DNA from 4 places in the Rhizobium sp. NZLR1b genome. Region 1 is predicted to be linked to each of the others. Evidence: predicted binding sites of a transcription regulator. Region 1 holds the regulator's gene; each other region holds the start of a gene.
What was found. Region 1 encodes HrcA, which represses chaperone genes, less so after heat shock. Its sites were predicted from a motif close to GTTAGCACTCNCNNNNNGNGAGTGCTAAC; they were not measured.

Region 1 (8,020 bases):
TGCTCGTCACCGTCTTCGGCCCGCTCATCGCCCGCACCGTCGCCATCTCCTTCAGGAAGGCCGCCGTAAAGCGCTCCTGATCGACCGGCTGGTGGCGCACATGGCTGTTGAAGTCGCAGTAGGGACACTTCGCCGCGCAGAAGGGCCAATGCACATAGACGCCGAAGCCGGGCTCGCCGGTATCGGGCAGCAGCGCGGCGTCGCGCGAAAGGCTTGGCGTGTCGAAATTGTCCACGGAGTGATCCTATGCCTCCAGGCAGGTTTCGACAAAGAGTTTGAAGGCGCGGGCCCGGTGCGACAGCGCCTGCGGCTTGCCGGCGCTCCAGCCGTGTTTTTCCTCGCTGCTCATTTCCCCGAAGGTGATGTCGTAACCCTCGGGCTGGAAGACCGGATCGTAGCCGAAGCCCTGGGTGCCGCGCGGCGGCCAGGCGACGCTGCCTTCCACCTCGCCGCGAAACAGCTCCGTGTGGCCGTCCGGCCAGGCAAGGCAGAGCACGCTGACGAAACGCGCGGTACGCTGTTCCGGCTTGGTCGCGCCGGCATCCTGCAGCGCCTTTTCCACCTTGGCCATCGCCATGTCGAAATCGCGCGTGCCGTCTGATGTCTCCGCCCAATTGGCGGTGTAGACACCGGGGTCGCCGTCAAGCGCATCGACCACCAGCCCGGAATCGTCCGAAAGCGCCGGCATGCCGGCGGCATTGGCCGAGGCGACCGCCTTGATCGTCGCATTCTCCTCGAAACTTGTGCCGGTTTCCTCCGGTTCGACGAAATTCAGCTCGGCAGCCGATCTGGCGGTGAAGCCGAGCGGTCCGATCAGTTCCTGGATCTCGCGGATCTTGCCGGCATTGTGGCTGGCGACGACGATGGTCTTCGTTTCAAGCTTGCGCATTCAGATGTCCTGTTCGATGCCCCAGATTTTCGCCTCCGCGCATTCCAGGCTGTTGCCCTCAGGATCGCGGAAATAGATCGAGCGGCCGCCATTCGGCCAGTGCACTTCGGATTCGATCGCCACGCCGGCCGTTCTCAGCCGTTCGGCCATCGCATCGATGTTGCGGCCGGACACCCGAAAGCAGGCATGGCCCTGTCCGGTCGTGCCGTGCGGCGGCACCTGCAGGGCATCCCGCGCCGGCGGCTTCACCGTTTCCTCAGGATTGAAGATCAGCAGAACGCCGGGGCCGCAGCGGAAGAAGACATGCCGGTTGGCGGCGCGGGCGATCTTTTCAAGTCCGAGAACGTCTTCGTAGAACGTCTCGGCCTGATCGAGATCGCGTGCATAGAGCGCCGTTTCCAACATGCCTTCCAGCATGGGGTTCATCCTTCGACGGCTTGCTTCTGCAGCGCGACCAGTTCGCCGATGCCGTTTCTGGCAAGCTGCATCAGCGAGGTGAATTCGCCCTCGCTGAACGGTGTGCCTTCGGCCGTGCCCTGGATCTCGACGATCCCGCCGGTGCCGGTCATCACGAAGTTGGCATCGGTCTCGGCCGAGGAATCTTCGAGGTAATCGAGATCGATCACCGGCTGGCTGGCGAAGATACCGCAGGAGATGGCGGCGACATGATCCTTCAGGACCCGGTCGACCTTGATCATGTTGCGGCTTTCCATCCATTTCAGGCAGTCGTAAAGGGCGATCCAGCCGCCGGTGATCGAAGCCGTCCGGGTGCCCCCATCGGCCTGGATGACATCGCAATCAAGCGTGATCTGCCGTTCGCCGAGCGCCTGCAGGTCGACGACGGCGCGTAGCGACCGGCCGATCAGCCGCTGGATTTCCTGGGTGCGGCCGCCCTGCTTGCCGGCGGCGGCCTCGCGCTTCATGCGTTCACCGGTCGCCCGCGGCAGCATTCCGTATTCGGCCGTGACCCAGCCCTTGCCGGAATTGCGCAGCCATGGCGGCGTCTTTTCTTCGAGGCTGGCCGTGCAGAGCACATGCGTATCGCCGAATTTTACCAGGCAGGAGCCTTCCGCATGCTTGGAAAAATTGCGCTCGAACGAGACCTTGCGCATCTGGTCGATTTTTCTGCCTGAAGGCCGCATTCTTATCTCCTGGGGTTTGTTGACCGCTTCTACGATTGGCGGCGCTCATTTGCAAATTCCCTTTTGCCACGGCTGCGAGTTTGACTTACTTTCGGGAAATATCATCAGCGCGGGTTCGAGAGGTTCATGGGCATCAGGTCGACATCGGTTTCGGATGCTGTTGCTGCGCTCGACGAGCGCTCCAGGGAAATTTTTCGCCGCATCGTCGAGGGTTATCTGGAGAGCGGCGAGCCGCTCGGTTCGCGCAATCTGTCCCGCCTGCTGCCGATGTCGCTGTCGCCGGCCTCGGTGCGCAACGTCATGAGCGATCTCGAGGATCTCGGCCTCATCTATTCGCCGCATACCAGCGCCGGCCGGCTGCCCACCCAGATAGGCCTGCGCTTCTTCGTCGATGCCTTCATGCAGGTCGGTGATCTCTCCGCCGAGGACCGCGCCAATATCGATCGGCAGGTGCGGGCCGAAAGCGGCGGCAATCCGGTGGAATCGATGATGAACGAGGCAAGCCGCATGCTGTCCGGCATTTCGCGCGGCGCCGGCCTGGTCATCACCTCGAAAAGCGATCCGGTGCTGAAACATGTCGAGTTCATCCGGCTTGAACCGACAAAGGCGCTGGCCGTGCTCGTCGGCGATCACGATCAGGTGGAAAACCGAATCATCGAGCTGCCGGCGGGGGTCACCTCCTCGCAGCTGGCGGAGGCGGCGAATTTTCTCAATGCCCACATGTCCGGCCAGACCCTGCCGGAGCTCCGCAAACAATTAAGCCAGCTGAAGGATAACGTCCGTCACGAGCTCGATGCCCTGTCGCGTGATCTCGTCGAGCGCGGCATCGCTGTCTGGGCCGGCAGCCCGGACGAGGGAAAGCCGACGCAGCTGATCATCCGCGGCCGCGCCAACCTGCTCGAAGGCCTCGCCGGCGCCGAGGATCTCGACCGGCTGCGCCTGCTGTTCGACGATCTCGAAAAGAAGGACAGCCTGATCGAGATCCTCAATCTCGCCGAAACCGGTTCGGGCGTGCGTATCTTCATCGGTTCGGAAAACAAGCTCTTCTCGCTGTCAGGCTCCTCGCTCATCGTCGCGCCCTATCGTGACGATGACGATCGTATCGTCGGCGCCGTCGGCGTCATCGGTCCGACGCGGCTCAATTATTCCCGCATCGTGCCGATGGTGGACTACACCGCCCAGCTCGTCTCCCGCCTTTCGCGCAATCCCCTTTGATGCCGCTTTGACGTCGCAGCCCTTCAAAGTTCGACAGCGTCCGTTGGGCATCTGACGAGAGTGGCGCTGTACAGGCGCAGAATTTTCGCTTCTTTGTCACGCAGACTTGATTTTTTTCGGTCAAACCTCGATATCGGGCGCATCTGAAGACACCAACCGGAGACCGTCATGACCGATGACACGACGAAAAACGGACCTGACGCAACTGCGGCCGATGCCGCAGCCGACGCTGCCGCCTACGTCGAGAACGATATTGCGCAGGAAGAGGCCACCCAGCCGGACCCGCTCGAGCTTTTGAAAGCCGAAAACGGCGAACTGCGCGACCGCTATCTGCGCCTTGCTGCCGAGATGGACAATCTGCGCCGGCGCACCGAGCGCGAGGTCAAGGATGCCAAGTCCTATTCCGTCGCCGGTTTTGCCCGCGACATGCTTGCCGTCTCGGACAATCTGCGCCGGGCGCTGGATGCCATCCCGCCAGAGCTCAAGGACGCGGCCGATGCCGGCCTGACGACGCTGATCGAGGGTGTGGAGATGACCGAGCGCGCCATGCTGTCGGCTCTCGAACGCCATGGCGTTCGCAAGCTGGAGCCGGTCGGCCAGAAGTTCGACCCGAATTTCCATCAGGCGATGTTCGAGGTGCCGAACCCCGACGTGCCGAACAACACCGTCGTCCAGGTCGTGCAGGCAGGCTTTTCCATCGGCGAGCGAGTGCTGCGCCCAGCCATGGTCGGCGTTGCCAAGGGCGGCCCGAAGCCGGCCGAAGCCGAGACCAATTCGGTCTTCGACGAGAAGGACGCCTGAGGTTGCCGTTGTCCTCTCTTCAAGAGACGGACATCCAAAAAATCAGATGCGGGCGAAGCGTTCGATCAAAAGATCGAAGAAGCCGTCCGCATCGACGTGGCGCATGACTTTCGCATTGCGCTTGCGCTCGGTGACATGCCACCAGTCGACGACGGTCATGCCGGCGGTGAGTTCGGAGTGAACCTCGATCTCGACATTGCAGTCCCGGCCGTTGAAAAGCTCCGGCTTCAGCAGGTAGGCGACGACTGTCGGGTCATGCAGCGGCCCGCCGTCGGAGCCGTATTTCTCGATGTCGAACCGCTCGAAGAATTCCAGCATCTCGACCATGGCCTTTGCCGGCGCCGTGCCGATCTCGGCCATGCGCTTGACCCGGTCCTTGCGGGTCAGCAATTGGTGCGTCACGTCGAGCGGCATCATCACGATCGGGACGCCCGAGCGGAAGACGATATCGGCTGCCTCGGGGTCGACATAGATGTTGAATTCGGCCGCCGGGGTGATGTTGCCGCCCTCGAAGAAGCCGCCGCCCATCATCACCAGTTCGCGGATGCGCGGGGCGATATCGGGTGCTTTCTGCAAGGCCATGCCGATATTGGTGAGCGGCCCGAGCGTGCAGAGCGTCACCGTGCCTTCCGGCTCCAGGCGCAGCGTCTCGATGATGAAGTCGACGGAATGGCCGGGCTGCAGCGCCATCGTCGGCTCGGCGAGATCAGGACCGTCGAGGCCGGTCTTGCCGTGCACATGTTCGGCGGTCACCAGCTTGCGGGCAATCGGCGCGTCGGCGCCGGCGAAAACCTTCGTCTCCGTCCGGCCGCAGAGCTCGCAGACGATGCGTGCATTGCGGCTGGTGAGCGAAAGCGGCACGTTGCCGGCGACCGTGGTGATCCCCAGTACCTGCAGCTCCTCGGGGCTGCCGAAGGCCAGCATGATGGCGGCCGCGTCGTCCTGGCCGGGATCCGTGTCGATGATGATCTTTCTTGCGTTTGCCATCCGATGCACCGTTTTCTTCATTTCTCGTCACAAATCGGCACATTCCGCGCCGGCACGTTTTGATGCGAGGCAGCAGGCGCTTTGTCAAGCAGCCGACCGCCACCACCTTAAAATTGAGGGATGGGGCAGGGACGTCGCCTGCGTCTTGCAGCGCCGGAGTGCTGTCCCCATATTAGTAGCATCCGGATGCTGCCCTTAAGGTCCGGGATGGTCGCTTGCATCAAGGACTTGAAAAGAAATGAGCCGCATTACCCCTTTCGCCAGCCCGCTGCTTCTGGGCTTCGATGCCATGGAAAAGACGCTGGAGCGCATTTCCAAGGCGAGCGACGGATATCCGCCCTATAATATCGAACGCATCGGCGCCGATAGCGGCGCGCCGGAACGTCTGCGCATTACGCTGGCGGTGGCCGGTTTCGGCGAGGAGGAACTCGATGTCTCCATCGAGGAGAACCAGCTTCTGATCCGCGGCCGCCAGGTGGAGCAGGGTGAACGGGATTATCTCTATCGCGGCATCGCCGCCCGCCAGTTCCAGCGCACCTTCGTTCTTGCCGACGGCATGCAGGTGCTTGGAGCCGGCCTGAAGAACGGTCTGCTCTCCGTCGATCTAATTCGTCCGGAACCCGCGCGCATGGTCAAGAAAATTAACATTTCGGTCTCAGAGTAGCACAACGGTTTGTCGAACCGTTGGTCCCTTCTTCCGGAGGAACAGGAATGTTGATGAAAGAAGCCACGTCTCACTTGACCAAATCCGAGCTTGCCCACATCGGCAGCGGCGAGGTCGCCTATATCAGAAAAATGCGTACCGATGAGGTCGCCAAGTGCTTTCCCGAGGCGCCGGATATCGATCCGAACGTCGACCTCTGGGCGCTCTTCGGCGCCGACGGCACGCCCATCCTTCTGACGGACAATCGCTCCAGCACCTTCTTCAAGGCTGCCGAGGACGAACTGAAGACGGTCAGCCTGCACTGACCGTCGAATGCAGTCTGTCGCGTTTCACCGCTCTTGCGGTGCATGCTCATGCTATTCGATTTGGATGCGCTCGCGGCGGATGCCGCGACATGGGTGCGGTGCCTCGTTAGACGTTTTTTCCGTATTCGATGAGGTGGAAAGGCCGGCAGATCTCTGCTGCGACCTGTCGTTAGATCTTGTTGGCCCTCAGATCTTCCCGAATGTCAGATAGGCCGAAGAGCGGCCCTCGCGCCGTGCCTTGGCCTCGTAGCGCGTGCTCGGCCAGCCCTCGTAGGGTGTCAGCCAATCCGCAGCATTGTCGGCCATCCAGTCGAAGCCGCCATGGTCGCGGCATTTGATCAGCGTCCAGTTCACATAGGTGTCGATGTCGGAGGCAAAGCAGAACAGGCCGCCGGGCTTCAGCACGCGATGAAAGCGGTCGAGATTGGTCTTCGAGACGAAGCGGCGTTTCCAGTGCTTCCGCTTCGGCCAGGGGTCGGGATAGAGCAGATCGATCTGATCGAGCGAAGCGGCCGGCAGCCAGTCGAGCAGCTGCGTCGCGTCGTCATTATAGACGCGAATATTGCGCGCACCGGTTTCGCCGATGCGCGACAACAGCTTCTGCATGGAATTGACGAAGGGCTCGACGCCGATGAAGCCGGTCGAAGGTGTCTCGAGGGCGCGGTGGATCAGGTGTTCGCCGCCGCCGAAACCGATTTCCAGCCGCAATCTCTCGACCGGAGCCGGGAAGAGGGAAGTCAGCGGCCCCAGTGGAGCCGCTGAAAGATCGATAAGGAATGCCGGCAGCAGACTGTTCAGCGTCTCGGCCTGCTGTTCGCGCAGGGCCTTGCCCTTGCGGCGACCGAAGAAGGCTTCCGTCGCCCGGCCGCGGCGTTCCATATCCGTCATGCTTTATCTCAGGCCTTCACGCTTTCCTTGAGCGCCTTCACGAGGTCGGTGCGCTCCCAGGAGAACGAGCCGTCGCGGCCGGCCTTGCGGCCGAAATGGCCGTAGGCAGAGGTCTTCGCATAGATCGGCTTGTTGAGGTCGAGATGGCGGCGGATGCCGGAGGGAGACAGGTCCATGTTCTTGCGGATCGCCGCTTCGACCTGATCTTCGCTGAACTTGCCGGTGCCGTGCAGGTCGACATAGATCGACAGCGGCTGGGCGACGCCGATCGCGTAGGAGATCTGGATCGTGCAGCGGTCGGCAAGGCCGGCCGCGACGACGTTCTTGGCGAGGTAGCGGGCGGCATAGGCAGCCGAACGGTCGACCTTCGTCGTGTCCTTGCCGGAGAACGCACCGCCGCCATGCGGAGCCGCACCGCCGTAGGTGTCGACGATGATCTTGCGGCCGGTGAGGCCCGCATCGCCGTCCGGCCCGCCGATGACGAACTTGCCGGTCGGGTTGATGTACCAATTGCAATCGTCAGCGATCTTCAGTTCGCCGAGCGCTTCGCGGATATAGGGCTCGACGACGGCGCGGACCTTGTTCGAATCCCAGCTTTCGTCGAGATGCTGGGTCGAAAGCACGATCGAGGTTGCTTCCGACGGCTTGCCGTCGACGTAGCGCACGGTCACCTGGCTCTTGGCGTCGGGACCGAGCTTGGCGACTTCGCCGTCGCCCTTCTTGCGGGCAGTTGCCAGCAGCTGCAGGATCTTGTGGGAATAATAGATCGGCGCCGGCATCAGGTCCGGCGTTTCGCGGCAGGCGTAACCGAACATGATGCCCTGGTCGCCGGCGCCCTCGTCGCCCTGCTGGTCGGCGGCGCTGTCGACGCCCTGCGCGATGTCGGCCGACTGCGAGTGCAGCAGCACGTCGATCTTTGCCTTCTTCCAGTGGAAGCCGTCCTGCTCGTAGCCGATATCCTTGATGGCGCGGCGGGCGGCGGCCTTGAACTTCGAAGGATTGATGACGTCCTTGCCATGCTTGTCCTTCTTCATCAGGCTCGGCGGCAGGCGGACTTCACCGGCGATGACGACGCGGTTGGTCGTCGCCAGCGTTTCGCAGGCAATGCGAACGCCCCACGGATTGACGC
Region 2 (8,020 bases), on a different contig from region 1:
GGGAACGAGAAAATGTACAGCTTCCTAACCTATTGCAAATTGATAGTAGCCATGCCAGGTATTACTCACGATGATGAATGATGCTACGCTTCGAAAAATCGATCTGAACCTTTTGCTGGCCTTTTCGGTGCTGATGCAGGAGCGCAATGTCAGCCGCGCCGCCGAGCGCCTGCTGCTTGGCCAGCCAGGCCTGTCGGCCGCTTTGCGGCGCCTGCGCGAGGCGCTGGATGACGAACTCTTCGTGCGTGTCGGCCGCGGTCTGCAGCCGACACCGCGCGCCCTTTCCATTGCCCCGGCGATCGAGGATGCGCTATCGGGCATCGAACGCGCCATCCGCCCGCAGGCCGAGTTTGATCCGGCAAGCTGGCAGGGCGAGTTCCGCATCGGCATGTGCGACAATCTCGAATCAGCTTTCTTCGGCCCGCTTGCCGCCCGTCTTCTCCAGCTTTCGCCGGGCGCCCGGCTGATCGGCATCGCGTCCGAAAAGCGCGATGCCGCCCGCCGGTTGGACGAGGGGGTCTTCGACTTCAGCGTTTCCGTGCATGACGAACCGGCCTCCTGGCACATCCGCGCGCCGCTGTTCGACCAGGCCTCGATCTGCATTTACGATGACGCTCAACTCCGACTGGAGGCGCCGCTGAGCCTTGAGGATTTCGCCACTGTCGCCCATCTCACCGTCTCGTTCGAAGGCAATGCCTCGACCAGCATCGACACCGCACTGAGCCGCACCGGCCATGTCAGGCGTGTGGTGGCGACGGTGCCGCGCTTTTCCGCCCTGCCGACGGCGTTGCGGGCGATGCCCGCCATCGCCATCGTGCCGGAATCGATCGGTCGCTGCATGGCGCAACTGCATGGGCTGACCATCTCAGCGCCGCCGCTTTCGCTGCCGGCCGATCCGGTGACCATGCTCTACCGCCGGGTCGACCAGGCCGACGGCCGGGCGCGCTGGTTCCGCCGCCTATTCCTCGACGTCGCCGGCGAGGCGCTCGTAGCCTCCGGCTGCCGCGTCTCGATCATGAGAGCGGCGGCCTAAGCAATTCCAGGAAAAGTGCGAAGCGGTTTTCCGTCCGGAATTGCGTAGAAATAATAAGCAATTCCAGGAAAAGTGCGAAGCGGTTTTCCGTCCGGAATTGCGTAAAAATAAAATGCTGATCCCTATTATAGCTCGCCTTTGTGGAAATAGGCTTCGAGGCGGTAGCCATCCGGGTCGATGATGAACGCGGCGTAATAAAAGCGTCCATAATCCGGCCGGATACCCGGTTCGCCATTGTCGGTGCCGCCGGATGCGACTGCGGCCGCGTAAAAGGCATCGACCGCCGCCTCGTTCGGCGCGACGAAGCAGAAATGCAGCCCGGATCGCATATCGGCAACAACCGGTTGCTCGACCTGCATCACCCAGAGCCCGACCTGTTCCGGGCCGTAGCCGATCATCTTGTCGGAATTGGATAGGCGCTCATATCCGAGCGGCGCCAGTGCCGCATCATAGAAACGGCGGGCTCTTTCCAGGTCTTTTACGCCGATGGAGATATGATCGAACATGGACTGCGAACCCCCTATCTTCTGCTAATCCCCAAAGGACTGCTCACACCCAAGATGGCTCGACGCTAAAATCTTTCAACCGCTGTCTCAAAGCATGTCGCGCAAAACTGCGCTTGCGGTCGACCATTCCGGCCGCGCCTTCCGCCTGCGGCAAAGCCTGTGGCTGGACATTGCCGCATCCGCCCAGGTCTCGTTCTAAACGGCGCCCTCAGCGACGCTTTGCATGTGCTGCAGGTTCGTCACCTCATAGGTCCAGACTCGAAACGCCTTCAGCACATGCGGTCCGAAGGAATTGATGAGCGGTATGTCGGCGGCGTCGCGCCCGCGCGCGACGATGATACGACCGATCCGCGGCGTGTTGTTGCGCGGATCAAATGTATGCCATGCGCCATCAAGGAAGACCTCGATCCAGGCGCTGAAGTCCATCGGATCGACGACGGGAATACCGATGTCGCCGAGATGGCCATTGATATATCGCGCAGGAATGTTGAGGCAACGGCACAACGCCACCGCGAGATGCGCAAAGTCGCGACAGACGCCGACACGTTCGTGGAACGCCTCGAAGGCTGTCCGCGTCGATCGCGCCCGCATGTAGTCGAATTGGATATGGCCGTGAACGAAGTCGCAGATCGCCTGAACGCGGCCCCAGCCGGATGAGACGGTGCCGAACATATCCCACGCGATTTGACTGAGACGATCCGTCTCGCAATAGCGGCTGCCCATCAGGTAGACGAGGCAATCATCCGGCAACTCCGAAACCGGGATTTCCCTGGCGCCTAGCAGCGACCTGTCCGGTTTGCCGTCGTCTTCGATCGTCGCATCGCCCCATATGGTCAGGTCGCCCGCTGGGGCAACCAGCCGAAGACAGCGGTTGCCGAAGAGGTCGCGATAAGTCGAAGTGGCAACATCGGGCGTGGTGAATACCGTTTCCGGAATTCTGATGTCGGCCGCACGATCCTCATGAACCGACAACAGACACACCAATGCGGTCGGCTGCGGGCAGGTCAGCGTCATTTCATAGCCGTAACGGATCAACATGGAACGTTCTCCGCCGCAGTTGGAGTGTAGAAGGCGCGGCGGCGGCAGGAATAGGCTTTGTGTGCCACGTGCTGAATCGAGTTGCGCAGGGCGTCGAAAGACGAAAGCCACCTCGTTTCCGAAGGCTCGGTTCTTTGCAATGCAGCGTCGGATTTCGCCAGCGCGCCAGCCTCGATGAAGAACAATACCTGGAACATGCCGTCATGGCCGACAAAGCGCACAGCATTTCTCACCGAATCGAAGCTGCGGCTTTGGCTCAGAAAAGCTAGCGCCATGGTTGAACCGGCGGGATCTCACAAGCACTCCGGGCGGCGTCCGACAGCCTCAGCCATTCCTTCCGATATCCTATGCTGAGAAGATTGAAGGACATCATGTCTCTCCTGGCCTCCGAACGGCTCTTGCCGATCATGACATGGTCGGCGTGCACTGGAACGCTCGCAGAGACACGATAGACGGTCCACGAACGGGCGGATTCGATCCGGCGGTCGTGTTCGATCTCCATGGAGTAGCGGCCGTGCGCACCACATTTGCTTTCCCATGTGCAGACGGCAAAGGCATTCCGTCTTCGTTCGGCTTCGTCTTCATGGCTGTTCACGATGTCAACCTTTCGTCATTCGGGCCATTGCCAAACGTCCTCTCGATCAGTGTTGCGCCGCTGCCGGCGGGCGATAGGTTTACCGGTTCCAGGCTATCTTCCGTCGCGACCCGCTCATGACGTTCATCGTCACTGCGGATGCGGTATTGCAGCACATTTCCTCTCAGAGGCAGCGTGGCGGTAATGCGGTATGTGTCGGGGAGCTTGGAGGGGACTCCTAAGAACTGACCTTCAACCGGACAGTCTGCCCCACCTTGAAGATATGTGTTGCTTCCTCGCGTCGGATTGAGCGTCCATTGCGTTGCGGGATGCGGGTAGCGGTCATGACGGTTTGTGGTCCTTTTCGAGTGCGCTTTCGAGATCTGACAGGTGGATTGGCACCATCTGCTGCGTCGAACTCTGCCCGGCGATCGCCGGCAGGTGGATAAAGGCGCCGACCCGTCGCCAGGCAAGCCTGGAAACGCTATCGATCAATTCCTCATCATAATCGACGCGGTATTCTCCAGCTGGCTGCGCCCCGTCGAAACCGGGCAGGCGGAATGGAGACGAAAAGCGGACGACCGTTTGTGTGGTGCGACTTGTCACGGCTGAGGCCTCCGCAGGAATACATCGATGCGTTTCCTGTATCGTTGGGATCCGAACCGGACGACCTCGAGGCTGCCGGTACATCCGCGGTCAGCGCCGAGCTCATTCCGGATCGGAATAGGCGAAATCAACGCCGGAACGACGTATAGATCGCATCGAGAATTCAGTGGTGATGGCGGGTCGTAGGTCTCTGACACCGCGAAGCCAAATCGGCCAAATCGACGAGGCCAATCATTGCGCCTCGATTGAGTTTAAATCAAGATAAATTCAGAATTATCTATGAAAAACGCTAAATTAACTCTTCGCTCACCCAGATAAATGGAGCGCGATGGCTTGAAAAATTCTATCCATTTCCTGATTATTACAAAATATCCCGTCGGATTGATTTCATGAATTTTTCAAAAAATTTCCCGCGCGAACATTATTTCTTGGCACTCCTATCAATCGAGTGCCACGAGAGTTATTTATAGGCTGCAGCCGCCATAAGCGCCGGCAGCAGAAAGATCTCTATGAAATTCCGTTCACTTCACGACCGCGTCGTCATTCGACGTGCGGAAGGCGATGTCAAATCCAAGGGCGGGATCATCATTCCAGACGCCGCTAAGGAGAAGCCGCAGCAAGGCGAAGTGGTCGCGGTCGGCCCCGGCCTGCGCGACAAAAACGGCAATCTGGTCCCGCTCGACGTTAAGGTCGGTGATCTCATTCTGTTCGGAAAATGGTCGGGGACGGAGGTCACGATCGATGACGAAACCCTTCTGATCATGAAGGAAACCGACATCATGGGCATTGTCGAAAAGATCGGAGAGGCCTCTCAAAAAGCCGCCTGATCGATCGCATTCCGATCCGTATCTCAAGACCGAACTCGACGTCGTTGAGGGCATGCAGTTCGACCGTGGCTATCTCTCGCCCTATTTCGTGACCAATGCCGAGAAGATGCGCGTGGAGCTGGAGGAGCCCTACATCGTCGTTTACGAGAAGAAACTCGGCAGCTTGCAGTCGATGCTCCCGATCCTGGAGGCCGTCGTGCAGACCGGCAAACCGCTTCTGCTCATCTCGGAGGACGTCGAAGGCGACGCACTGGCGACGTTGGTCGTCAACAAGCTGCGCGGCGGGTTGAAGGTCGCGGCCGTCAAGGCGCCAGGCTTCGGCGACCGCCGCAAGGCCATGCTGGAAGACATTGCCGTGCTCACGGCCGGCCAGATGATTTCCGAGGATCTAGGCATCAAGCTTGAGAACGTCACGCTCGATATGCTCGGCCGCGCCAAACGCGTGCTGATCGAAAAGGATAGCACCACGATCATCGACGGTTCCGGCGAGAAAGCGGCCATCCAGGCCCGCATCCAGCAGATCAAGGCGCAGATCGACGAGACCACCTCCGACTACGACAAGGAAGAACTGCAGGAACGGCTGGCGAAACTCGCCGGTGGCGTTGCGGTCATCCGCGTCGGCGGCGCGACCGAGACGGAGGTCAAGGAAAAGAAGGACCGCATCGATGACGCGCTGAACGCCACTCGTGCCGCGGTCGAAGAGGGCATCGTGCCCGGCGGCGGCGTGGCACTGTTGCGCGCGAAGTCGGCGCTAACGGGACTGACCGGGGAGAACGCCGACGTGACAGCCGGCATCTCGATCGTGCTCAGGGCGCTCGAGGCCCCGATCCGGCAGATCGCCGACAATGCAGGGTTCGAGGGCTCGATCGTCGTCGGAAAACTCGCCGGCAGCAATGATTACAATCAGGGCTTCGACGCACAGACGGAGACCTATGTCGATATGATCGAGGCCGGCATCGTCGATCCCGCCAAGGTCGTGCGTACGGCTCTGCAGGACGCCGGCTCGATTGCAGCACTTCTGATCACCGCCGAGGTGATGATCGCCGACATCCCCGCAAGAGACTCTGCCCCTGCAGCCGGAAGTGGCGATATGGGCTATTGAGAACACCTGAGCCGTTTGGCCAGGGTGGTCCGACGGTGGAACCCGAACAACAGAGAGGGAGAATTCCAATGTCCATGCAGAGCAGCAGTAAGACATCGATCACCCAGCGTTTCGACAGTTACCAGCCATCCAAAACGTTACTCGTCTGGGCCTGCGTCGTCACAGCGATCGCCACGATGATTATCGGCTTCAGCTGGGGAGGTTGGGTCACAGGCGGCACGTCGAGCAAAGCGGCCGCCGCCGCCAGCGACATCGCACGCGGGGAGCTGGCGTCGGCCATTTGCGTCGAGCGGTTCAATGCGGCGCCGGATGCGAGTGCTAAACGTATCGAGTTCAGGGCGATTACCGAAGGCTACAAGCAGCGTCAGTTCGTTGAGGCCGGCGGTTGGGCGACCATGCCGGGGCAGACCTCAGCCGACAGCCGAAGTGTCCAAGGCTGCGCCACTGCGCTTGCCGTCTAACATCGTTTTTCCAGAGCGCTCCGATATGTGTGCGGAGCGCTGCCACCGTCAAAGCTGGAAATGACCAAAGCTGGAAATGACCAATGATCCGTTTCGTGAAAAAGAGCGACCCGCAGCCAGCCGCAGAAGACGCCGGCGAGGACTGCTTCGAGAAAGTCCGCGAGGCAGCAGCCGATGGGCATAAGAAAGCAGCCAACGATAGCCTCCGTAGCCGGGCGCCGCGGGCGGCGGAAGATGACGACCGGCTTATCGGAAATGGCGTCCTTGAGTCGGCCTCCAGACAGGCGGGATGTGGCCAATTTGGATAAGCGCCGGCGGTCTTCACGACGCCTGGAGCGACCTTACTGCAGCTGCGGCTTCTTGAGAAAGCTGTTGCGGTCGGCGGATTTGATGCGCAGCCAGGCTTCCCGGCCGTTCCTGAGTATCCGGATCGGAATCTCAGCGCCGGCCGGGCCGCTGCTCCAAACCTTGCGATAGAAGTCGGCCAGACCATCGACCTCTTCGTCGCGGATCTCCGAGATGATGTCGCCCTGTCGCAGGCCGGCCTTTGCGGCCGGACCGTCTTCGGCAACGCTCATCACCACCACGCCGCCATTGCTCTCGGCGGAGAATGCGCCGAGCCAGGGCCGCGGCGGCTTGTTGACCCGGCCGCGGTTCAGCAGATCGTCGAGGATCGGCGGCAAAAGGTCGATCGGCACGACCATATTGATATCGGCGACCTCGTCGCCCTGGCTCATCTGCAGGCGAAGCGAACCGATGCCGAGAAGCTTGCCGTCCGAACCGATCAGCGCCGCACCGCCCCATGAGGGATGGGCCGGCGCCGTGAAAATCGCTTCGTCCAGCAGATATTCCCAGTAGCCGGCGAATTCCTGCCGGGCGACGATGTTTGCCTCGACGAATTCTCCGATGCCATCGGCAAGCACGACGGGATCGCCGGCCTTGGCGCTTGCCGCGTCGCCGAGATCCACGGCCGGCGCATCAAGGGGCCCAAGCGCCTGCACCAGGCCGAAGCCGCTTTCCTGATCATAGGCGAGTGCATGCGCGGGAACGACGCGCCCGTCATGGGTGGTCAGCCAGACCTCTTCGGCCTCGGTGATGAGATAGCCGATGGTCAGCACCAGCCCATTGTCGCGAATGACCACGCCGCTGCCCTCCCGGACAATGCCCAGCGTCTCCGCTGTGAAGGCATCTTCCGGAATGGAAGAACGAACGGCCACGACTGACCGCAAAATCGGATCGATATTCATGCTTTCATCCCGATGAGGCACCGGCGCGAAAGGATGAAAGCCGGCGCATTTCACCCTGAATAAGTAAGAAGACGGACGGGTGGCGGCAAGGCTGCAGCGGATGGAATTTCCAAATCGGGGAAACCCAGGGGATGCATTCAATGCGCGATCAAATACGTTGTAAATGGCCGTTCCGTGCCAAGGTTCGGCACAACCAAACTTGTGGACGCGATATTTTTGATGACAGCGTCACCGTGCAACAATATACGGTCAATCCTATCAGGAATCAGGCTGACACGGATTTACGACATGAAAGACTGGCATCCCGATCTCAGCCGCAGCAGCAGCCCTCGTTATATGGCGATCGCCGATGTGATCGAAATGGATCTGCGCAGCGGCCATCTGGTGGCCGGCGACCGGCTGCCGCCGCAACGCGAACTCGCCAAGCGGCTGAATGTCGATTTCACGACGGTGGCGAGAGGTTATGTCGAGGCGCATAAGCGCGGGCTTGTCGATTCGCATGTCGGCCGCGGCACCTTCGTCACCGGTGGCGCCGATAAGGAGCGCCAAGGTTTCGCGCCCGGCGCCGCCCCCGATCCGCGCCGCGCATCCGTCGTCGATTTCTCGATGAACATGCCGCCGGAACC
Region 3 (8,020 bases), on a different contig from region 1:
GCGAACGCAGCGTCGTGCCGTCGGCAAGGGTCTTGTCCATATGGACGAACCATTGCGGCGTGTTGCGGAAGATCACCGGCTTCTTCGAGCGCCAGGAATGCGGATACTGATGCTTCAGCCGGCCGCGGGCAAAGAGCGCGCCGCGGGCGATCAGTTCCTTGATGACGCGGTCGTTGGCATCGCCCTTCTTGCCGTTATCGTCGATGACGCGTGCGCCCTCGAGGCCGGGGGCATCCGATGTGTAGAAGCCGCCGTCGTCGACCGGGAACGGGATTTTGGAGTCGATGCCACGAGCCTCCAGCGTGCGGACGGCCGACATCCAGGCATCGAAGTCTTCGCGGCCGTGGCTGGGTGCCGTGTGCACGAAACCGGTGCCGGCATCATCGGTGACGTGATCGCCATCAAGCAATGGCACGGCGAATTCATAGCCTCCGTCCAGACCCTTGAAGGGATGGGCACAGGCCATCGCTGCGAAGTCGGCCGCAGAGACATCGCTCAGGCGCTTGTACTGCAGCTTGGACTTGGCGAAGGATTCCTCAGCCAGCTTGTCGGCAAAGATCAGCTTTTCGCCGGGACGCGGACCAAAATCGTTCTCGGCAGCCGTTACCTCGTAGAGACCGTAGGAGACACGTGCGGAAAAAGAGATCGCGCGGTTGCCGGGGATCGTCCAGGGCGTGGTCGTCCAGATGACCACGAACGCATCCTTGAGCGCAGCCGGACCTTCGACAACGGGGAATTTCACCCAGATCGTGTCGCTCTCGTAATCCTGGTATTCGACTTCGGCCTCGGCCAGCGCCGTGCGCTCGACGACCGACCACATGATCGGCTTGGAGCCGCGATAAAGCTGGCCGCTTGCGGCGATCTTCAGGAGTTCGCCGGCGATGCGCGCTTCCGCGTGGAAGTTCATCGTCGTATAGGGATTATCGAAGTCGCCTTCGATGCCGAGACGCTTGAACTCTTCGGCCTGGGTCTTGATCCAGCCGGTGGCAAACTCACGGCATTCGCGGCGGAATTCGTTGACCGGGACCTCGTCCTTGTTCTTTCCCTTCTCGCGGTACTTCTCTTCGATCTTCCATTCGATCGGCAGGCCGTGGCAATCCCAGCCGGGCACGTAATTGGCGTCGTAACCGCGCATCTGGAACGAGCGGTTGATGACATCCTTGAGGATCTTGTTCAGCGCGTGGCCGATATGGATGTTGCCATTGGCATAGGGCGGGCCGTCGTGAAGCACGAACTTTTCGCGGCCGGCGGCCGAAGCGCGCAATTTCTTGTAGAGACCCATCTCCTGCCAGCGTTTGACCAGCTCCGGCTCCTTCTGCGGCAGGCCGGCGCGCATGGGGAAATCGGTTTCGGGCAAATAGAGGGTCTTCGAATAGTCGATCTTTTCGGCTGTGTCGGTCATATCGGACAATCGTTTCTGGCGGCCCAGGAAGGGGCGCAACGGGCGTGAAAAAGCTGGTGACGGAAGCGCTTGTATCCAAGCGCCAAAAACCCGGACCTTCCGGCCGCTTAGCGCGCGCGGAAGGCCGGGCCGATAATTCGCATCGTCATCGCCAGCCGAAATTTCGTCATAGCGGCGGTTCATAGGCGTTTTTGCCTGGAAAAGGAAGAGCAGAATTCGCGGTTGCGCCATCGGCATCGGTGGCAGGAATCGCTGGTCTCCCCGCTGCCGCCACGCTCACGGCGACGTCAGGAAAAACAAAGCTTCCGGTCGAGTTCGCCCAGCGGTTTCACACCGGAAAGCAGCGCCCTCGCCTCCTCCTCGTCGCGCTTGATCTGGGCGACCAGCGGATCGAGGCCGTCGAATTTCAGCTCGGGTCTGATATAGCCGAAGAAGGAGACGGCGCAGCGCTGGCCGTAGAGATCGCCACTGAAATCGAAAAGGTAGGTTTCGAGCAACGGTGCACCGTTTTCCGTCACCGTCGGGCGGCGGCCGTAGCTTGCGACGGCGTCGTGCAGCGTGCCGTCCTGGCGGCGGAAGCGGACGGCGTAGATACCGGCGGCGAGTTCGACCTCCGGCGGCAGGCGCATGTTGGCGGTGGGAAACCCGAGCTGCCGGCCGAGCTTTTCGCCGTCGATCACCTCGGCCTCAACCGTATAATGATAGCCCAGCATACCGGCGACTTCGCTGACATTGCCGTCGCTTAAAAGCGCGCGGATATGGCTCGACGAGACGACGTCGGCGTTTTCGTCGCGGAAGGCGTCGATCAGGGTGACGCCGAAGCCATAGGTCTGGCCGGCATTCATCAGGAAGGCCGGACCGCCCTCGCGGCCGCGGCCGAAATGGAAATCGAAGCCGGTGACGACCTCTGAGGCGCCGAGCCAATCCTTGAGGATCGAATGGATGAAATCATCGGCCGAGCGCTGCGAAAACTCATAATCGAAGGGATATTCGATGACGGCGCCGAAACCGAGCGTTTCCAGGATGCGGGCCTTCAATGGTGCGGGCGTCAGGCGGAAGACCGGTGTCTCAGGCCGGAAGACCGTGCGCGGATGCGGCTCGAACGTCAGCACCAAAGCGGGGATACCGCGGGCCCTGGAGATTTCGAGCGCGCGGCTGAGCACCGATTGGTGGCCACGGTGCACGCCGTCGAAATTGCCGATGGCAATGACGCCGCCCTTTAGATGGGCAGGCAAGGGTTCCCGGGTTTCATTGCGGTGGAAGACGGTCATCGGCTGGCTTCTCTTTATGCAAGGCGTGGCATCCACCACTTCGGCGCGGCTTTTTCCCGATCGAGATAGGCGTTGAGGATCGCCTCGTCGGTCTCGCCGTTCAGGGTGTATTCCTTGGCGTGGATACCGCCGCTGATGTAGAGAAGGTCGAGGCCGTAATTCAAGGCGCCGCGCACATCGGTCGGCATGCCGTCGCCGATCGCCAGCACGCGGTCGACCGAGAAATCGCCGCGAAGCTCGCGGGCAGCGGCCAGCGTCGCCTCATAGATCGGCCGGTGCGGTTTTCCGGCGATGCGGGTGCTGCCGCCAAGCTGCTCATAATAGGCGGCCATGGCACCGGCGCAGGGGATGATGCGGTGACCACGCTCGACGACGAGGTCGGGATTGGCGCAGATCATCGGCACCTCGCGGGCTTTGAATTCCAGAAGCATGTCGGTGTAATCCTCCGGCTTCTCAGTCTCGTCGTCGAAAAAGCCGGTGCAGACGAGCGATTGCGCTTCGCCCGCCGGCTTGCGCTCGACGCCGATGCCTTCGAGAAGCGCCTTGTCGCGCTCGGGGCCGAGCAGAAAGACCGTCTTCGGCCCTTCGGCGATCAGCCGGCGCGTGACGTCGCCGGAGGTGACGATCCTATCATAGGCGCCGTCGGGAACGCCGATCTGGCGCAACTGCTCGACCACCTGCCAGGAAAGGCGCGGCGAATTGGTGATGAGGACGACGACGACGCCGTTGGCGCGCGCCGCCTCAAGGGCTGCGGCTGCCTTCGGAAACGGATCGACGCCATTGTGAACGACGCCCCAGACATCGCAGAGCACCACGTCGTAATGACCTGTTATCTCCGAGAAGTTTTCTATCCGCCTGGCCATTCCGATTTCCCGATTTGCTGCAGTCACCGGTGACATTGCAAAGGCGCAAGGCGATGGCAAGGCATTTTCTTCGCCGTCGACCCGCCGCGCCGGTTTCGGCGGCAATCTCCGCAATTCTTCCGCCTCTTCACAATTCCGGCACAAAAATTCGTGATTGCTCTCATTGACTCCTTTCGGAGCCATCCCTAAATGCTCGTCGCTAGCACTCACCGCAAGGGAGTGCTAACATCTATCCATGTGGGCCGCTCCGGCCCGCGAATGTCATTCGATCGAGGGATTAGACAATGGCAAGCACCAACTTCCGCCCCCTTCACGACCGCGTCGTTGTTCGCCGCGTTGAGTCCGAAGCCAAGACCAAGGGTGGCATCATCATTCCCGATACCGCCAAGGAAAAGCCGCAGGAAGGCGAAATCGTCGCCGTCGGTTCCGGCGCGCGCGATGAGTCCGGCAAGGTCGTCGCACTCGACGTCAAGGCTGGCGACCGCATTCTGTTCGGCAAGTGGTCCGGCACCGAAGTCAAGATCGACGGCGAAGACCTTCTGATCATGAAGGAAGCCGACATTATGGGCATCATCGGCTGATCAGCCGCTGGCCTTCCGACGTAGCCGACGGGTCCAGAACCCGGACACTCGAAATGAGGAGTTTCAATCATGGCATCTAAAGAAATCAAGTTTGGTCGCACCGCGCGCGAAAAAATGCTGCGTGGCGTCGACATTCTCGCCGATGCAGTCAAGGTAACGCTCGGCCCGAAGGGCCGTAACGTCATCATCGACAAGTCCTTCGGCGCTCCGCGCATCACCAAGGACGGCGTTTCCGTCGCCAAGGAAATCGAACTCGAAGACAAGTTCGAAAACATGGGCGCACAGATGGTCCGCGAAGTTGCTTCGAAGACCAACGACATCGCCGGTGACGGCACCACGACCGCAACTGTTCTTGCCCAGGCGATCGTTCGCGAAGGCAACAAGGCTGTTGCAGCCGGCATGAACCCGATGGACCTGAAGCGCGGCATCGACCTCGCTGTTGCTGACGTCGTGAAGGATCTCCAGGCCAAGGCCAAGAAGATCTCCACTTCGGAAGAAGTTGCACAGGTCGGCACGATTTCCGCAAACGGCGACAAGCAGGTCGGTCTCGACATTGCTGAAGCCATGCAGAAGGTCGGCAACGAAGGCGTCATCACGGTTGAAGAAGCCAAGACCGCCGAAACCGAACTCGAAGTCGTCGAAGGCATGCAGTTCGACCGCGGCTACCTCAGCCCCTACTTCGTGACCAACCCGGAAAAGATGATCGCCGACCTCGAAGACGTCTTCATTCTCCTTCACGAGAAGAAGCTCTCGAACCTGCAGTCGATGCTTCCGGTTCTCGAAGCTGTCGTTCAGACCGGCAAGCCGCTCCTGATCATCGCTGAAGACGTCGAAGGCGAAGCCCTCGCAACGCTCGTCGTCAACAAGCTGCGCGGCGGCCTCAAGATCGCTGCCGTCAAGGCTCCTGGCTTCGGCGACCGCCGCAAGGCCATGCTCGAAGACATCGCCATCCTGACCGGCGGCACCGTGATCTCCGAAGACCTCGGCATCAAGCTCGAATCCGTCACGCTCGACATGCTCGGCCGTGCGAAGAAGGTTTCGATCTCCAAGGAAAACACCACGATCGTCGACGGTTCGGGCGCCAAGTCCGACATCGAAGGCCGTGTTGCCCAGATCAAGGCTCAGATCGAAGAAACCACCTCCGACTACGACCGCGAGAAGCTGCAGGAACGTCTTGCCAAGCTCGCCGGCGGCGTCGCCGTCATCCGCGTCGGCGGCTCGACGGAAGTTGAAGTGAAGGAAAAGAAGGACCGCATCGACGACGCGCTCAACGCGACGCGCGCTGCCGTTCAGGAAGGTATCGTCCCCGGCGGCGGTATCGCTCTGCTGCGCTCTTCCACGAAGATCACCGTCAAGGGTGCAAACGACGACCAGGAAGCCGGCATCAACATCGTTCGCCGCGCCCTGCAGTCGCTCGTTCGTCAGATCGCTGAAAACGCAGGCGACGAAGCCTCGATCGTTGTCGGCAAGGTCCTCGACAAGAACGAAGACAACTACGGCTACAACGCCCAGACATCCGAATATGGCGACATGATCGCCATGGGTATCGTCGACCCGCTCAAGGTTGTCCGCACGGCGCTGCAGAACGCTGCTTCTGTCGCATCGCTGCTGATCACCACCGAAGCCATGATCGCCGAACTGCCGAAGAAAGACTCGGCTGGCGGCGGCATGCCGGGCGGCATGGGCGGCATGGGCGGAATGGACATGATGTGATAGGCCTACGGCCTTCACAGCATCGTTCATGAAACCGCCCATCATCTAAAATGGGTCAGCGCGTCAAGCGCGCTGAACGGGCGGAATGGACATGATGTGATAGGCGAAAGCCTGCACTGCCATCATTCCGGTCTCCGGAACAGGAAGGGCGGCCCTCGGGTCGCCCTTTTCTTTTGCGCGCATTTCCCGTCTCCGGCGATTCGGTCCGTTGTGCGCAATTTCATGGCGCGTCGCCCGCTCCCGCCCGGGAAGCTTTCGCGAGGCTTGCGTTGCCGCGCTTTTTCAAGCCTCTGGTCTTGGCGGGAGATTGCGGCGTTGCGGCGCCCTTTCTCACCTCATGTCGAGTGGAACCGCATCCAAAGCCCGCAAAATTGATGTTTCGGCGCCGCTTCCCCGCTGGATAGGCTGAGGATGCCGGCATCCCAGGAAAAATGCCGATCCGAACACCCCTTAAAAAGCCGTTGCCGTTTGTTCAAAAGCTCCTATAAATCCGCGCTGCAATTGAAGTGCGCCCACCAAGCGGGCGCGAGAGTCGATCCTTGACGTTCCGCAGGCCCGATGGCCGCGGCAACGATCGCAGGTAAAAGCACGGGCATCATGCCTGCTGCTGCGTGATCCTGTTTTTGTGTTTACCGAGCGTGCGGCGGAGGAGCTGCATGCGAACGGGGGAACGCCTTGTTTAAGATCGCCAAAGCCAATGCAGCCGTACCTTTGACACCCGGCTCGCTTGAGCACCACAATCAAAATGACGAGATCGTGGCGCAGTTTTCGATTTCCGAAGCCTGGACCGGAGATTTGTCGAGCGGCATGTTACGTCTCGGCGAATGGAGCGCGATGCTGCACGGCCTCTCCGCACAGGAATGCGGGCTCCTAAGCCTGATCCGCTGCTACGATACCAAGGACCGCGGCCACATCTTGGAACTGTTCGAGCAGGCGGCGACACGCTGCTCCTCCTTCTGTTTTTCGACGACGATCATCATGCCGAACGGCTTGCGCCAGCCGCTGTTCTGCATGGGCGAGTCGAACGGGCTCGAAGAGAAATACAGCGGCAGCATGGTCGGCGTCTTCATCTTTCCGCGCTTCAAGCTTGAAGGCGCAAGGCAGATTGCAAGCCACCGATAGAGGCCGGAGGTAGAACACCAAGGCCGTCCCGATGGGCGGCCTTTCTGCTTTGCGGCGGCCTGTTCGTCACTCCGGCTTGACCGGAATGTTGAGCCCCTTCTCGCTGGCCGGGCGGGCGATGCAGCGCTGCAGCCAGTCCATGACGGCGGGGAATTTCGCATAGTCGAGAACCTCGCGGCCGCCATAGAAGATATCGGCGCCGCGAACCCAGGTGAAGGTGGTGATGTCGGCAATCGTATACTGGTCGCCCATGATCCACTGCCGACCCTTCAGCCGGTCTTCGAGCACGCCGAGCAGCCGTTTGGACTCGTCGCGATAGCGCTCCACCGGATAGGAATTATTGGCGACCTTGTCGGCGGCGAACTTGTAGAAATGTCCGAACTGGCCGAACATCGGGCCGATGCCGGCCATTTGGAAAAACACCCATTGGATGCACTCGTAGCGGCCAGCGGCGTCTTCAGGAATGAGCTTGCCGGTTTTTTCGGCGAGATAAAGCAGGATGGCGCCGGATTCGAACAGGCCGATCGGCTTACCATCCGGCCCGTTCGGATCGATGATCGCCGGAATGCGGCCGTTCGGGTTGAGAGATTCGAATTCCGGCGACTTCTGCTCGTTGGCTGCGAAGGAAATATAATGCGCCTCGTAGGCAAGGCCGAGCTCCTCGAGCGCGACTGATACCTTCACCCCATTCGGCGTCTGCAGCGAATAAAGCTGGATGATGTCGGAATTTTTCGCCGGCCAGCGCGCCGTGATCGGAAATGCGGACAGATCTGCCATCGGATTCTCCTTGTTGGGCGCCGACCATAAGAGACCGGACGCGGCAAAGGCAAGCGGCCGCCTGTAGGGCATCGTTCTATATTATTGAACAAAGTGTCCCCGTTCGTTTATCTTTCCACAATGGGAGAAATGAGCGACATAGGAGGCATCAGAGGTCCACACGGTGCCGGGGCACCAAGATCTCCAGAACCAGTCAAACGGAGACAACGTCCATGTCGAACAACGTCATTACCCTGATTGCCCGTATCCTGCTTTCCTTCATGTTCATCTTCGCCGGCTTCGGCAAGCTGA
Region 4 (7,173 bases), on a different contig from region 1:
CGAACGCAACCAGCCCTGTCTGACCAGGGTCCAGTCCCACAAATACCGTTTATGCCCCGCGCCGCCTCAAAAGACGTGGTCGACGGTTCGATTCCCTTCAAGGCGACCGGTGGGTAAACGGACAGCAAGCGGAATAATTTGCGCCGCGAATGGGACGCTGACAGTTCGAATCCCACAACACAGAGTTTCGCTAAGTCATTTCCCTCGAGATCCCATGCGGCTTACCGCTAAAACTCCGCATCAGGTGTCGAAAGACGACGCGAAGTTCCGCCGGTACATGCCGCTTCGTCGGGTAGTCGGCCTGTAAGATGAGGTCGCGCGTTCTAACCTCTCGGCCACAGAGCTATTTTTGGCTGCAACGCGCTCGGTGGCTCAAGGCTTAGAGAGCAAGATGGACGAACGCGTTCACAGCGTGCTTTTCAACTGGTATCCGGCCCGGTCTGACGAGTCGCGATCAGAACGATGCAGGTTAATAATTCGCGATGCGTCCTTGGAGCTTATCCCGTGTTTCTTCGCGAAGTAATCGACATCGTAAGGATCGGAGATTTTCCTGCGTGTCTCCCGTTCGGTCAGAGGATCTCGCCGCATTTTGGTCTCCTTGGGGCAATTTGGAATTTGCCATCCGACGATGGCTGCGCCGGACCAGTTTGGCGATAGTGAAGATCGTTTCTAACCCCTTTGGCGAGCTTTCTGCTCGGAGTGTTGCAGGGAAGACTCAAGCTGTTCAGGTCTAAGCCAAAGCAGCGCCTGCGAACGTCCCTTTGAGGCATCAATTGTGCGACCCTACCCATGGCGCGGACGCTGGAGCAGGCCTGCATGTAGCTGAGCCTCTGCGATCAAGCGCCTCACGGCCTTCGATCGGTTCAGGGCTCGATCTGCATAGCGTTCAAGCAGAACCCCTCAAACTTTGCGCCAGACGCATGGGTGGCGTGAGTTATCGTCACTGTTTTAAACCGATTGAAAGGACTATATTCCAATCATCGAAACGACGCCGGGACCAAGGGTTGCTGACGTCAAAAGCTCTCCGGAAAGGGGATTATTATGAACGTAGCACGCTCTTTCAACAACTGGCGCAAGTTCCGTCAGACCGTTACTGAACTTGGCCGCATGTCCAGTCGCGAACTGCAAGACCTTGGCATTGACCGCGCGGATATTCGCAGCGTTGCCCGCGCATCGGTTGCTCGCTAACAGGGGTACTTGCCCACTTTTGATTGCTTCTACGCCCGCTGATGATGCGGGCGTTTTCGTTTCAAGATAGTGAGAGCTTATCTCATTCAACTTCACGCTTTTGCGAGATATGGAGCTATGGCTCCCGCGCATACCTGCACTGCAGCATTGAGACTGTTAAATCCGCGACGATAGCATATCTTAATCCTCATCGAAGCAATGCACCTCCTCCCGCAGAGCTTCGTGTTTCAGACGGCCCACTCCTCCTCCCAAGGGACGTCTATTGGAACAGCGGCACTCCTCCTCCCAGTCGTTGTTCGGTTCTTTTTGAAAGCCTGCCGCACCTCCTCCCGCGGCAGGCTTTTTCGTTTTGGGACGGGCGTTCGTCGGTGTCGCTTGGCAGTTTGAGGGGTAATTGGGGACGAGAGCACCGAACCCCACTTGAAAACCCCTCAGCGGCTCGTATTAGGCTGACTGTGCAGCAGCTCCGGCCCCTGGTGCGGTGATCCGTGTCAGGGAACCTTGCCAAACATCGCGAACGTTTCGTGCTGCCACGGACCATTCAGATGCCGCCACGGATCAAGGCCGACAATCTCGATAGGATGCGGTCGAAATTCTCTCACGAGCGACACGTGCAAAGTATCCGCTACCAACCTCGTGACCTTGTTCTGGATCGTGATGTGGGGCTGCCACTTCTGCATGTCCTGGCCACCCAACCAGGGGATGAACTCACCCCGCAGCTTGGCGTGGATGCCCTGAAGGTCCGGGCTCGCAATCGTGAAGGCAACGCCAGTGCCGAGATGACGAAGGCACTGACGTCGGCTGTGATTGGGCTATATTTGGCTGAAGCCTATTCGCCAGGCAGGTGTTCGATACGGTCCATGCCCTGAGCAAAGAAGGTTTGTCATGCTCCGAGATAGCACGTCGCACCGGATATGGCCGACGCAGCATCGCGAAATGGCTGACTTTCGAATCCCCACCCGATCGACGCAGGGCTGCACTGCAGCCCACATTCCCTTTATACTTCGAAGCGTTTCTTACCCAGTGTTGGAAAGATGGCAATCGCTGCGGGCGGTATCTGTTTCACGATATCAGGCATACATACGCGCCGATGCATGAGAGCATATACATCTCACGTCGATTTCGACCCTTCTTGCAGACTTGGCCCTAGCGATCTAGGTGCGCTACCGCGTACGGTCTTCGACCGCGCTGCAACTCAATGGGCTCGACAAATACCGGCATGACACGAATCCTCGCTGGCACTCTCAACGCAAGACTGCTAAGGTGAGGTATCGGGATTGGCCATTCGGCCGCGACCCCGTTGAGGAACCCCAAAATGATTAATACCATTTTCCGGCCGCTGCACGACCGCGTCGTCGTGCGCCGTATCGAGGCTGAAGCCAAGACCAAGGGCGGGATCATCATTCCCGACACCGCCAAAGAGAAGCCGCAGGAAGGCGAAATCGTCGCCGTCGGCACCGGCGCACGCGACGAGAGCGGCAAGATCGTTCCCCTCGATGTCAAGGCGGGCGATCGCATCCTGTTCGGCAAGTGGTCCGGCACCGAGATTAAGTTCAACGGCGAAGACCTGCTGATCATGAAGGAAGCAGACGTCATGGGCGTCATCGCCTGATCTTCGGCCGCTTCCTTATTTCCTTTTGACGAAGACCATGGGGCCAATGGCCCGGGAGTTATTCCATGTCTGCGAAACAGATCAAATTCGGCCGTGATGCACGCGAGAAGCTGCTGCGGGGCGTCGATATTCTTGCCGATGCAGTGAAGGTCACGCTCGGTCCGAAGGGCCGCAACGTCGTGATCGACAAGTCCTTCGGCGCACCGCGCATTACCAAGGACGGCGTCGCTGTCGCCAAGGAAATCGAACTGGACGACAAGTTCGAAAACATGGGCGCCCAGATGGTCCGCGAAGTCGCTTCGAAGACCAATGACGTCGCTGGCGACGGTACCACCACAGCTACCGTTCTCGCCCAGGCGATCGTTCGCGAAGGCGGCAAGGCCGTTGCAGCCGGCATGAACCCGATGGACCTGAAGCGCGGCATCGATCTCGCCGTTACCGCGGTCGTGAAGGACCTGCTGGCCAAGGCCAAGAAGATCAACACATCGGAAGAGATTGCCCAGGTCGGCACCATCTCGGCCAATGGCGAGAAGGAAATAGGCCAGTATATCGCCGACGCAATGCAGAAGGTCGGCAATGAGGGTGTGATTACCGTCGAAGAAGCCAAGACCGCCGAAACCGAGCTCGAAGTCGTCGAAGGCATGCAGTTCGATCGTGGTTATCTTAGCCCCTATTTTGTCACCAATGCCGAAAAGATGGTGGCTGAACTGGAAGATGCCTATGTGCTGCTGCACGAAAAGAAGCTCTCCAATCTGCAGGCCATGCTTCCTATCCTGGAAGCAGTCGTTCAGAGTGGCAAGCCGCTGCTCATCATTTCCGAGGACGTCGAAGGCGAAGCTCTCGCGACGCTCGTCGTCAACAAGCTGCGCGGCGGCCTCAAGATCGCTGCCGTCAAGGCTCCTGGCTTCGGCGACCGCCGCAAGGCCATGCTGGAGGATCTGGCGATCCTGACCGGCGGCACTGTCATCTCCGAAGACCTCGGCATCAAGCTCGAAAACGTCACGCTCGAGATGCTCGGCCGTGCCAAAAAGGTCTCTATCACCAAGGAGAATACTACCATCGTTGATGGTGCGGGCACCAAGGCGGATATTGACGGTCGCATCGGCCAGATCAAGGCTCAGATCGAGGAAACCACCTCCGACTACGACCGCGAGAAGCTGCAGGAACGCCTTGCCAAGCTCGCTGGCGGCGTTGCCGTCATCCGCGTTGGCGGCTCGACGGAAGTTGAAGTCAAGGAAAAGAAGGATCGCATCGACGACGCGCTCAACGCCACACGCGCGGCTGTTGAAGAAGGCATCGTTCCAGGCGGTGGCACAGCTCTGCTGCGCGCTTCCATCGTCCTCGATATCAAGGGCGAGAATGACGACCAGAACGCCGGTATAGCGATCATCCGCAAGGCACTTCAGTCGCTGGTTCGCCAGATTGCCGAAAACGCCGGTGACGAAGGTTCGATCGTGGTCGGCAAGATCCTGGAAAGCAATACCGACAACTTCGGTTACAACGCTCAGACGTCTGAATATGGCGACATGATCGCCATGGGGATTGTCGATCCGGTAAAGGTTGTGCGCACCGCCCTGCAGAACGCGGCTTCGGTTGCCGGCCTGCTGGTGACCACAGAAGCCATGATTGCCGATCTGCCGAAGAAGGATGCTACCGGCGGCGGCATGCCTGACATGAGCGGCATGGGCGGCATGGGCGGCATGATGTAACGGGTCCGCTCCGGAGCTCCCGGAATTACTCCGCAGCTTGGGCTTTTATCAAAGCCCAAGCTGCGCCAATAAAAAGCAAGACGTTATAATATCCACGGACCGCGTCCGCGGCCGAGCGGCAGATGGCAATTGCCACAGGATGCTGAGTTACCAGTCGCGGGTCCAGGTCACCGTTTGTGATCCTGTGGTAAGACCCGCGAAGCGGCTCACAGTGCCGGCGCCCGATACCTATCGCGCCAATGGTAGTAACCGGCTGCGCGCCCCGCGGTCCAAAATCGTCCTGCTCAACGCGGCTGACAGTGTTCGCGGTAACTTTTGCTAGATCGCCTGGTCGGTCGCCGGCAAGACGGCGCGAAAGATTGCGATCGGTACCGTCTATCCCGCCACGATCGGCATGCTGCCGTCCTTCCTCTCAGGCATTGCCCGCAAATATCCCGATATCCGCCAGCATATCGAAAGCGGTACCACCGATGACAGTATCCGCCATATCGAGGCAGGCCGCATCAATCTCGGCTTCATCCGGCAGGTGGAGCGGCTCCTTACGCTTCTTTCTCGTTATCTCCTGGCCGTTCCAGGCCATTGTCCGCCAAGAGCGAGACCGCCATCGAGGATGGAGAAGATCATCTCCTTCTCCCGCCAAAACCCCTCCTACAGCGAGCGTTATTTTGCGGAAAAATTCAAGGAGCACGATCTGAGCGGCAATGTCGCCTACCCCTGCGGCGACACCTTCTCGCTGTATCGCTTCTCTCCGCCGGGCTTGGCATCGGTTTCGTCCCGGAATGGACGCAGGATCTGCCGAACCGCGGGTTCGAGCTGAAGAGGGTGAGGGGTGTCGGTTCAAGATCGGGGCTCGGTGTCGCCTGGAACAGAAAAGACCCAACCGCCTCGCGTGTCGACCCCATCGATATTGCACGCTCGCTCGTGCGGCCGGGCCGTTAATGGAGGTCGAGCCGCTGCTCGCCAGCGCTCTTTTTGTTCAGCAAAAGCCGTTCAATTTGAGGATCTTATAGGCGTCGATTGCAGCCCGAAGCTCGTCCTCCGAATTCCGATCTCCGCTGTTAGCGTCAGGATGGTGCATCTTTAGCTTCTGCTTGTAGCGGCTTCTGATTTGCTCGGGGCTTGCCTCCGGCAGAAGGCCGAGTGTTTCGAACGCTTTGGCTTCCAGCACTTTCAGCTTGCGCCGTTGAAGATCCGCTCTTGCCCCCTGACGTTCTGCAGCGTTTCTGCGGGCATTCATCGCCTTTGCAGAACCAGATCGGACCGTGAAGGGGAGCGCTGCCTCCGCAGGCTGACGGATCCTGCTTCCCCAGGTCGGACGGGCGCCGCTTGCCGCTTCTCTCTGATAGCGAGCGACGACAGGATCGGACAGATTGCTCGCAAAATTGTAGCCTCTGCCGTAGTCCTTCATATGCTCGGCACAGAAGAGCAGATACAATCCCTCTCCATCCCGTCCGACGGGAGCGCGGTGAATGCCGCCCTTTTGGCACCCGTCCCATTGGCATTTCGGACCATCCGGCTTCCGGTTCGAATCTGTCTTTTTGCGGAGGGGTCGCAAGCCAACGAATATTTTGGAATCTGAATTCATCGCGCCTTATATGACTGCTTCCGTGACGCTAACAAGGCAAGGCGAGTGCAGGACACAGCTTCAGTAGTTCGCCTCTACAGGTCAGGTAGGGCGAGGGTTCGAGCAAACGCACTGCCGGGGGACGGCGAATCTCACTTCCATACGTCACGTGTAATCAGGGATCATCGGTCAACCGACCTGCTCCACCGATAGCGTTCCCGCTAAAAGCGGCCGGATCAATGACTTTGCAGAAACAGTTGGATCGAGCCAGTCGGCCCACGCGTTGCGCTCGAGGATGACAATCTGCCGGTCGTGGTACGGCGCGATGTCCGGCCCCGGCTCCATCGTCAGCATAGTGAAGGCCTGGCCGATCTCCGGCGTTTCGCGCCAGATGCCGGCGATGCAGAAAATCGGCTCGTCCTTCTTGGTAAACAGCCACTTGTCCTTGCGCTTCTTTTTGGCATCCTTTGGATCCGTGAACTCGTAAAAGCCGTCGGCAACGATAAGGCAGCGATTGGAGGTGAACTCCCGTCCCTCCGAACGGAAATTATAGACCGGCCGCTTGTTCGGCCCCGGCCAGCTCCAGCGCCGCTGCACGAGCTCGGCCTCGTCGCGGACACCATCGATCGTCCTGACGATGGGGCCGGCATCGGTTATCTTGATGTCTTCGCGCGCTTCGAGGTTCGGCGCGCCTTCACCGAAACGGATCTTGATCTTGAGGTGGGCGAAATCCTCGACAACCGAGGCGACATCCACCATCAGCCGATAATCATTGCACATTGCTCTTCCCTTCGAATGTGGGTGCCATCACCTCACGACCGAGGCGCTGCAGGTGCAATATGTGCTCGGATTGTATGCGCTCCAGCAGAACGAGGAGGTCTTCAGCTTGTCTTGTCGGCAGGGGGAGACCAGCCAGTCTTTTGATCAGCGCAGTTTGGCGCGCGACGATGGCGGCGCCATCGCGAACATGCCGCATGACCATCTGAAGTTCGGTCTCATTTGGGCGCATCCATTGAGAGTAGCAGCTTTTCGGCTATCCGCACACGATTATCCATCGACCTTGTCTAATGTACGCGTTCCTGATATGTTCCAATCACTAT

Region 2: the regulator HrcA is predicted to act here: its motif matches at 4,185-4,213, upstream of groES (co-chaperone GroES).
Region 3: the regulator HrcA is predicted to act here: its motif matches at 3,735-3,763, upstream of groES (co-chaperone GroES).
Region 4: the regulator HrcA is predicted to act here: its motif matches at 2,423-2,451, upstream of groES (co-chaperone GroES).

What each region holds. Positions count from the first base shown of each region.
Region 1 is NZ_JABDWC010000014.1:140,903-148,922, forward strand. It holds gene hemW (radical SAM family heme chaperone HemW) at 1-235, opposite strand, end outside; gene rdgB (RdgB/HAM1 family non-canonical purine NTP pyrophosphatase) at 245-889, opposite strand; gene HJB84_RS20285 (VOC family protein) at 890-1,315, opposite strand; gene rph (ribonuclease PH) at 1,312-2,031, opposite strand; gene hrcA (heat-inducible transcriptional repressor HrcA) at 2,158-3,246, shown strand; gene grpE (nucleotide exchange factor GrpE) at 3,415-4,047, shown strand; gene HJB84_RS20305 (nucleoside hydrolase) at 4,090-5,034, opposite strand; gene HJB84_RS20310 (Hsp20 family protein) at 5,273-5,698, shown strand; gene HJB84_RS20315 (DUF1150 family protein) at 5,746-6,003, shown strand; gene HJB84_RS20320 (tRNA (guanosine(46)-N(7))-methyltransferase TrmB) at 6,190-6,891, opposite strand; gene metK (methionine adenosyltransferase) at 6,900-8,020, opposite strand, start outside.
Region 2 is NZ_JABDWC010000002.1:392,807-400,826, reverse strand. It holds gene HJB84_RS04185 (LysR family transcriptional regulator) at 71-1,033, shown strand; gene HJB84_RS04180 (VOC family protein) at 1,159-1,539, opposite strand; gene HJB84_RS04175 (transglutaminase family protein) at 1,735-2,577, opposite strand; gene HJB84_RS04170 (DUF1488 domain-containing protein) at 2,571-2,852, opposite strand; gene HJB84_RS33965 (hypothetical protein) at 2,843-3,172, opposite strand; partial or broken gene HJB84_RS04165 (hypothetical protein) at 3,169-3,497, opposite strand; gene HJB84_RS04160 (hypothetical protein) at 3,494-3,757, opposite strand; gene groES (co-chaperone GroES) at 4,267-4,584, shown strand; partial or broken gene groEL (chaperonin GroEL) at 4,610-5,686, shown strand; gene HJB84_RS04145 (hypothetical protein) at 5,755-6,147, shown strand; gene HJB84_RS04140 (hypothetical protein) at 6,231-6,455, shown strand; gene HJB84_RS04135 (S1C family serine protease) at 6,489-7,394, opposite strand; gene HJB84_RS04130 (PLP-dependent aminotransferase family protein) at 7,683-8,020, shown strand, end outside.
Region 3 is NZ_JABDWC010000028.1:40,280-48,299, forward strand. It holds gene ileS (isoleucine--tRNA ligase) at 1-1,402, opposite strand, end outside; gene HJB84_RS28550 (bifunctional riboflavin kinase/FAD synthetase) at 1,690-2,673, opposite strand; gene HJB84_RS28555 (TIGR01459 family HAD-type hydrolase) at 2,688-3,536, opposite strand; gene groES (co-chaperone GroES) at 3,821-4,117, shown strand; gene groL (chaperonin GroEL) at 4,187-5,830, shown strand; gene HJB84_RS28570 (hypothetical protein) at 6,506-6,952, shown strand; gene HJB84_RS28575 (glutathione binding-like protein) at 7,019-7,729, opposite strand; gene HJB84_RS28580 (DoxX family protein) at 7,942-8,020, shown strand, end outside.
Region 4 is NZ_JABDWC010000049.1:23-7,195, forward strand. It holds gene HJB84_RS33235 (DUF1127 domain-containing protein) at 1,042-1,188, shown strand; partial or broken gene HJB84_RS33920 (ISL3 family transposase) at 2,036-2,263, shown strand; gene groES (co-chaperone GroES) at 2,504-2,800, shown strand; gene groL (chaperonin GroEL) at 2,866-4,509, shown strand; partial or broken gene HJB84_RS33250 (LysR substrate-binding domain-containing protein) at 4,832-5,448, shown strand; gene HJB84_RS33255 (J domain-containing protein) at 5,486-6,094, opposite strand; gene HJB84_RS33260 (SOS response-associated peptidase family protein) at 6,263-6,853, opposite strand; gene HJB84_RS33265 (SOS response-associated peptidase family protein) at 7,172-7,173, shown strand, end outside.